2 regions of the Amycolatopsis sp. TNS106 genome follow, and region 2 is predicted to be linked to the other one. Evidence: riboswitches for the same ligand, from Rfam matches in the RefSeq annotation. Region 2 holds a riboswitch; the other holds the start of a gene.
What was found. A riboswitch is a leader RNA that binds a small molecule or an ion and turns the genes downstream of it on or off. The one in region 2 is predicted to bind cobalamin.

Region 1 (3,380 bases), 2.9 Mb from region 2:
CGTCGTAGTCGACGTAGGTCTTGCCGTCCTCGGTCACCTCGACGTGGTCGCCGCCGGTGAGCCGGTTCGCCAGGTAGGCGCCGAGACGGGCGGCCGGTGTCGCCGTGTCCGGCGTGGCGATCGTGGCCGGTGGCCGGACGACGGTGGACGCCCTGACCATGCCCGCCTTCTTGGGTCTGGGCGGCGGCGTCAGCGACTTCGTGATGGTGGTCGTCGTGGGAGCGGGGGCGCCGGTGGCCGGCGGCTGGGTTCTGCCCTTCGCGAGCGCGTAGAAGCCGACCTGCGCCAACCCGAGCGACGCCTGGGCACCCGCGCGGATCCAGGTGTCGACCCCGCTGATGCCGGACGCGCGCGCGGACTCGTAGGAGGCGGGGTCGTAGGCGATCGCGCCGAGGTCGCCCGCGAGCTTGGTGCCGGAGTCGGCGGCCGCGTTCACCTGCGCGGATTTTAGGTACCGCACGCCCTTGTCCACCGCGGCCTCGGCGCCGCCCGCGTCGGCGAGTGCCTGGACGATCACGCCGGTGCTGTTGGTGTTCGGTGCCTCGGTGCTGACGCCGCCGCCCCAGCCGCCGCCGGGTGTCTGGTTCGCCTTGAGCCAGGAGACGGTTTTGGCGATCGGGGTGTCGAGGCCGGTCGCGCCCGCCTTCCGTGCGGCCAGCAGCGCCGAGAGCGCGAGACCGGTGGCGTCGCCGTCGGTCGGGGAAAGGCCGAGCGGCTTGCCTTCGTCGCAGGTCGAGACCTTGTGGCCGCCGGGGGTGACGTGGTCGCCGGTCTCCTTCGTCGGCATGTATCCGAACACGAGGCGGAAGTAGCCCTCGGAACACTGCTGGGTCAGCAACCTGTCGATGGCGATCCGGTCGTTCTCGCCCGCCGCGGCGAGCCCGATGACGCCGAGCGCCTGGCCGAACAGGTTCGCGTCGTTGTTCACCTGGCCGGTCTGCTCCGGGTCTTTGGAGTAGTCCCTGATCCGGCCCTTGTCGGGGCCGTTGCGCGCGATCGCGGCATGGGTCTCGGCGACCAGGTCGTATCCGTCGACGTTTCGCGGGTCCCTGCCGGAAACCTGGGCGGCGACCAGCGTCTTCGCCAGCGAGCCGCCGACGACGACCTTGTCGAATCCCGGCGCGGGAATGAGCTTTTCCCAGGTGAAGTAGTCGCTCGCGTGGCCTTCGTCGTCGAGGAACTTCATGATCGGCTCGGCCTTGGCGCCGTCGCCCGACGCGTACAGCGCGAAAAGCACGTCGAGCATCAGGCCGTGATCGGGCAGTTCGCCACCGAAGGGGTTCTCGAGCGTGCCGTCCGGCTTCAGCTTCGTCGCGAGCCAGCGGGTGTTCGCCTTCGCGGCGCCGGGGTCGTTCGCGGCGGTGGCCGTCCCGGTGAGCAGTGCGGCGACCACGCCGATGCTTACGGCGAACGCCACTACGGCGAGGGACCGGCGGCGCATTACTCCTCCTAGCGGCATGGCGGAGGACAGGCGCGGACGCCGCGGTCACCCCTGTTTATCGCGACAGTGGTTCGTTCATCCGCCCGTTCGGTATCCCGGCTCGCCCTGGTGAAGGGCCCACGGTTGCGCGACAGCGCCGGATTTCGACCGGCTTCCCCGTCACGGGCGGCGGTGTTCGATTGTCGAGCCGATCGAGGTTAACACCCGATCACCTCCGGCAGGCACCGCTGACCAGGTCGGTTGCCAGGATCACATCGGCTTTTCGCGCCCGGCGGTACCCGGACGCTTGACCGGGGTGAGACTCTTCGGTTCGTCCGATTCAGCGCGGTCGTGGGGGAAGTCCGGTGAGAATCCGGCGCTGTCCCGCAACGGTGTGCCCTCCAGGCGAGCCCGGTCACCCACGTCGCGCGGTGTCACCGACTCCTGTCGTGGAAGTGCGGGAAGGGTTCTCATGAGACGTTTGATCTTCGCTGTCGCCATGCTGTGCGGCATCGGCCTGGTCGCCGCTCCGGCGGCGGCCGCGGCCACCCACAACAAGGCGGACGCCGCCGCGGGCTGGCTCGCGAGGCAGCTGACCGACGGGGAAAGGTTCGAGGCCGACTTCGGCGGGCAGAAGTTCCCCGACCAGGGTTTGACGATCGACGCGATCTTCGCGTTCGCCGCGGCCGGGGTGTCGGACACGAACGCGGGCAAGGCGATCGCCTGGCTGGCGAAACCGGAGATCACCACGGGCTATGTCGGCAGCGGCACCGAGGCGTACGCGGGCGCGCACGCCAAACTGCTGCTCGCCGCCCAGGTGCGCGGCAAGGACCCGGCGTCGTTCGGCGGCGTCGACCTGAAGGCGGGCTTGCTCTCGCTGCTGACGCCGTCCGGCCGGTTCTCCGACCGTTCCGAATACGGCGACTACTCCAACGCTCTCACTCAGTCGCTCGCCCTGCTGGCGCTGGACCGCACCGGCGGCGCTCCCGCTCCGGCCGTGGCGTTCCTCGCGGGCACCCAGTGCCCCGACGGCGGTTTCCCGCTGAACTTCGGGGAAGCGACGTGCACGAGCGACGTCGACGCGACCGCGACGGTCGTGCAGGTCTTGCGCGCCACCGGTGACCCGGTGAACGCCGGCGAGGGCACGGCCTGGCTGGTCACCAAGCAGCACCCGAACGGCGGCTTCGGTTTCGGCACCGCCGCGCCGAACGCCAACAGCACCGGACTCGCCGCGCAGGCGCTGGCCGGACACCGTCCCGCCGCCGCCGTCAAGGCGCGGGAATTCCTGCGGTCACTGCAGATCGGCTGCGCCGGCGCCGAGACGGACCGCGGCGCGATCGCCTACGACGCCACGGGCCTGAACCCGTCGACCGCTCCGCGCGCGACCGCGCAGGCGATCCTCGGCCTGGCCAGGGTTCCGCTGAGCGACCTGCACGGCGGCGGGCGCCCGCAGGCCCCGGTCCTCGCCTGCCCGTAACTCGCGTGATCAGAGACGTGACTCGCGTGTTTGGAGGCGTAACACACGAGTCACGCCTTCAATCACGCGAGTTACGGCTTCGATCACGCGAGTTCCTCACTCCCCGGCGGCGACGCGGCGCGCGAGTTCCACGCGTGACCGCACACCCAGTGCCGTGAAGATGTTCCGCAGGTGGTGATCCACCGTGCGGTGGCTGATCACCAGCCGCCGCGCGATCTCCTTGTTCGTCTCCCCGGCCGCCACCAGCCGGGTGATGGCGTCCTGTTGCGGCGTGAGACCGGCGAGCGATCGGTGCGGCACGTCGACGGTCTCGCCGGTGGCGCGGAGGCCGGCGCGGGCCCGTTCGGCGAACCGCTTCGCACCGACGTTTTCGAAGCCGCGCAAGGCGTCGCGGAACTGGTCGCGGGCGTCGCGGGTCCGCCGATGCCGTCGCAGCAGGGTGGCGTAGGCGAACCGGGTCCTGGCGAGTTCCATCGCGCCGCC
Region 2 (3,380 bases):
CAACGGCGGCAGAGCCAGCGCCGCCTGCTGAGCCGCCGCGCGCCGGGCGTAGGGGGAGCGGACGGTGTCTTCCGGCCGCAGCGCCTCCAGCCGGGCGCGCACCCCGCTGTCGGCCAGATCGGCCGCCGTCGCGCGATCCGCGGCCGCGGCACGGGCGGCGGCGAGGTCGACGCCCTCTCCCTTCACCGCGCGCCCGAGCAGGACGACCTCGTCGACCTTCTGCTTGGCGAAGGCGAGCCAGCCTTTGAGGCGCGGGTGGAGCCCGTCCTCCCGCTCGACGTCGTAGGGCACGTGCAGCAGCGAGCAGGACGTCGACACGCTGACCGACTTCGCGATGCCGAGCAGGGTCGCCGCCCGGCTGAGCGCGCGGGTCGGATCCGCGCGCCAGACGTTGCGCCCGTCCACGACACCGGCCAGAACCTCCTTGTCCCGCAAGGCGGGCTCGGCGGCGACGGCGTCCACAAAGGACTCGTCGGTGACGAGGTCGACGGCGATGGCGTCGATCGGGGAGCGGGCGAGCACGCCCAAGCCGCGACCGAGCCCGCCGAAGTAGCCCGCGACCAGGAGCTTCGGCCGCGCGGTCTCCTTCGCCAACCGGTGGTAGGCGCGGATGAGCGCGTTGAGCTCCCGCTCGGTGCGGTCGGCGGCGAAGGCGGGTTCGTCGAACTGGACCCACTCGACGCCTTCGTCGTGCAGACGGCGCAGTAGCTCGACGTAACCGTCGAGGAGGTTGTCGAGCAGGTCCAGCGGGCGGAAACCCTCCGGGGCGGTCTCGGCCGGCTTCGCCAGCAGCAGAAAGGTCACGGGGCCCACCAGTACCGGCCGGGTCTCGACGCCGACCGCGCGGGCCTCGCGGTACTCGTCGAGCGGTTTGGTGCCGGTGAGCGAGAACGTCGTGTCCGGGCCCAGCTCGGGGACGATGTAGTGGTAGTTCGTGTCGAACCACTTCGTCATCTCCATCGCGGGCGCGTCCTGCACCCCGCGTGCGGCGGCGAAGTAGGTGTCGAGCGGTGAGAGACCGAGCGTCGTGAAGCGCTCAGGCAGCGCTCCGAACAACTCGGTGGTGTCGAGCACCTGGTCGTAGTGGGAGAAGGTGTTGGAGGGGACGGAATCCAGCCCCGCGTCCTTGAGTTCCCGCCAGGTCCGGGTGCGCAGCGCGCGGCCGGTGCCCAGCAGTTCGGCCTCGTCGATCTTGCCCGCCCAATAGCGTTCGAGTGAACGCTTGAGTTCCCGGTCCGGTCCGATCCGGGGGTAGCCCAGCACTGTCGTGCCGATTTCGGTCACAGCTCTCTCCTCGCGAGCTTGTCGTGAGAGCCCGGAGCGCGCAGGAGTGACCGCCGTTCGGTCGCGCCCATCCCACGAGGCCCGGACTCACGCACGCCGTCGGCGCGCGTACCACGGGCAGGTCTTCGGACTCGTGGGCGACTCGCTCGGTCCTACCGGCCGTCGCTTCCCGGGGCGCCATGTCCCAGTGCTTTACCGTGTCTCGCACGGTGACGGCTTTCGTTCCCACATACCGCTGCGGGGCAGTCCCGGATTCGCACCGGGTTCCCTGTTACCTCGACCGGCCGGGGAGGCCGGGCGAACCAGTAGCACTCCGGAGCGTACCGAGGCGCGCTAGTGGCCCGCTGGACATGTGACGAACCGGACGCCACGCGTGACCAGACGGACGACACGCGTGATTGAGGGCGTAACTCGCGTGATCGGGGGCGTAACTCGCGTGTCCGGAAACGGAACACGCCGGGCGGAGGCCGCCCGGCGTGTTGTCCGTCTGATCACGTGAGTTCGCTGTTCGATCACGCGAGTTACGCCCCTGATCACGCGAGTTACGTGTCTGATCACGCGAGTCGCGAGTTCGGGATCAGTCCCAGTCGAGGGCGCCGCCCGACTGGTACTCGATGACGCGGGTCTCGAAGAAGTTCTTCTCCTTCTTGAGGTCCATCGCCTCCGACATCCACGGGAACGGGTTCTCCGTCTCGCCGAAGATCGGCGCGAGACCGATCTGCTGCGCCCGCCGGTCGGTGATGAAGTGCATGTACTGCTCGATCAGCTCGGCCGAGAGCCCGAGCATGCCGCGCGGCATGGTGTCACGGGCGTAGGCGACCTCGAGTTCGCACGCCTCGGTGAGCATGGTGCGGACCTCGGCCTGGAACTCCTCGGTCCACAGGTGCGGGTTCTCGATCTTGATCTGGTTGATGCAGTCGATGCCGAAGTTCAGGTGGATCGACTCGTCGCGCAGGATGTACTGGTACTGCTCGGCGATGCCGACCATCTTGTTCCGGCGGCCGAGCGAGAGGATCTGCGCGAAACCGGTGTAGAACCACATGCCCTCGAAGATCACGTAGAACGCGACGAGGTCACGCAGGAAGTTCTGGTCGGCTTCCGGAGTGCCGGTCTCGAAGTCCGGGTTCTCCAGGTTCTGCGTGTACTTCAGCGCCCACGCGTCCTTCTCCGAGATGGACGGGACCTCGCGGTACATGTTGAACAGCTCGCCCTCGACCAGGCCGAGGCTCTCGCAGATGTACTGGAAGGTGTGCGTGTGCACGGCCTCCTCGAACGCCTGGCGCAGCAGGTACTGGCGGCATTCGGGGTTGGTGATCTGCCGGTACACCGCGAGCACGATGTTGTTGGCCACCAGGGATTCCGCGGTGGCGAAGAAGCCGAGGTTGCGCTTGAGCATGGTGCGCTCGTCCTCGGTGAGGCCGTCGGGCGACTTCCACAGCGCGATGTCGGCCTGCATGGCGACCTCGGTCGGCATCCAGTGGTTGTTGCAGCCGGCGAGGTACTTCTCCCACGCCCAGGTGTACTTCATCGGCAGCAGCTGGTTGACGTCGGCGCGGGCGTTGATCATGCGCTTGTCGTCGACGTTGATGCGGGCGGCGCCGACTTCGATCTCACCGAGCCCGGTGGCGTCGGTGGAAGCGTCAAAGGTGGTCATAAAGGCTCCAAGAGGGCGTCGTGAGTGGTAAGGACGGTTAGAACCGTCCTTACCACTCACGAGAACGTATTACTGGCAGGCTTCGCAGTCGGGGTCGTCGATCCGGCAGGCTGCGCCGTCGGCGGCGACGAAGTCGACGTCGGAGACCTTCGGCATCTCCTTCGGCTCCGGCTTGGCGGCCGGGGCGGGGGCGGTCACCGGGACCGCGGCGGAAGCCGACGGGGCGGGCGAAGCGGCGGGAGCCGGAGCCGGGGCGGCGGGCTTGGGTGCCGAAGGTGCGGCCGGGGCCGGGGTGGCCGAGACCGCGTTCAGCTTGCCGTCGGTGCCGCGCAGGGTGCTCTTCTCCACGTGCGTCGCGGACCGCGCCCGCAGGTAGTACGTGGTCTTGAGGCCCTTGTGCCAGGCGTAGCGGTACAGCTCGTCGAGCTTGCGGCCGCTGGGC

Region 1: linked by a shared signal. The riboswitch ahead of CVV72_RS02310 (prenyltransferase/squalene oxidase repeat-containing protein) and the one ahead of metE (5-methyltetrahydropteroyltriglutamate--homocysteine S-methyltransferase) in region 2 are both predicted to bind cobalamin.

What each region holds. Positions count from the first base shown of each region.
Region 1 covers NZ_CP024972.1:466,645-470,024, reverse strand. The annotation lists gene CVV72_RS02315 (hypothetical protein) at 1-1,441, opposite strand, end outside; cobalamin riboswitch at 1,509-1,652, opposite strand; cobalamin riboswitch at 1,730-1,862, shown strand; gene CVV72_RS02310 (prenyltransferase/squalene oxidase repeat-containing protein) at 1,893-2,897, shown strand; gene CVV72_RS02305 (LuxR family transcriptional regulator) at 2,994-3,380, opposite strand, start outside.
Region 2 covers NZ_CP024972.1:3,377,170-3,380,549, reverse strand. The annotation lists gene metE (5-methyltetrahydropteroyltriglutamate--homocysteine S-methyltransferase) at 1-1,284, opposite strand, end outside; cobalamin riboswitch at 1,383-1,606, opposite strand; gene CVV72_RS14930 (ribonucleotide-diphosphate reductase subunit beta) at 1,862-2,938, opposite strand; gene CVV72_RS14925 (ribonucleoside-diphosphate reductase subunit alpha) at 3,008-3,380, opposite strand, start outside.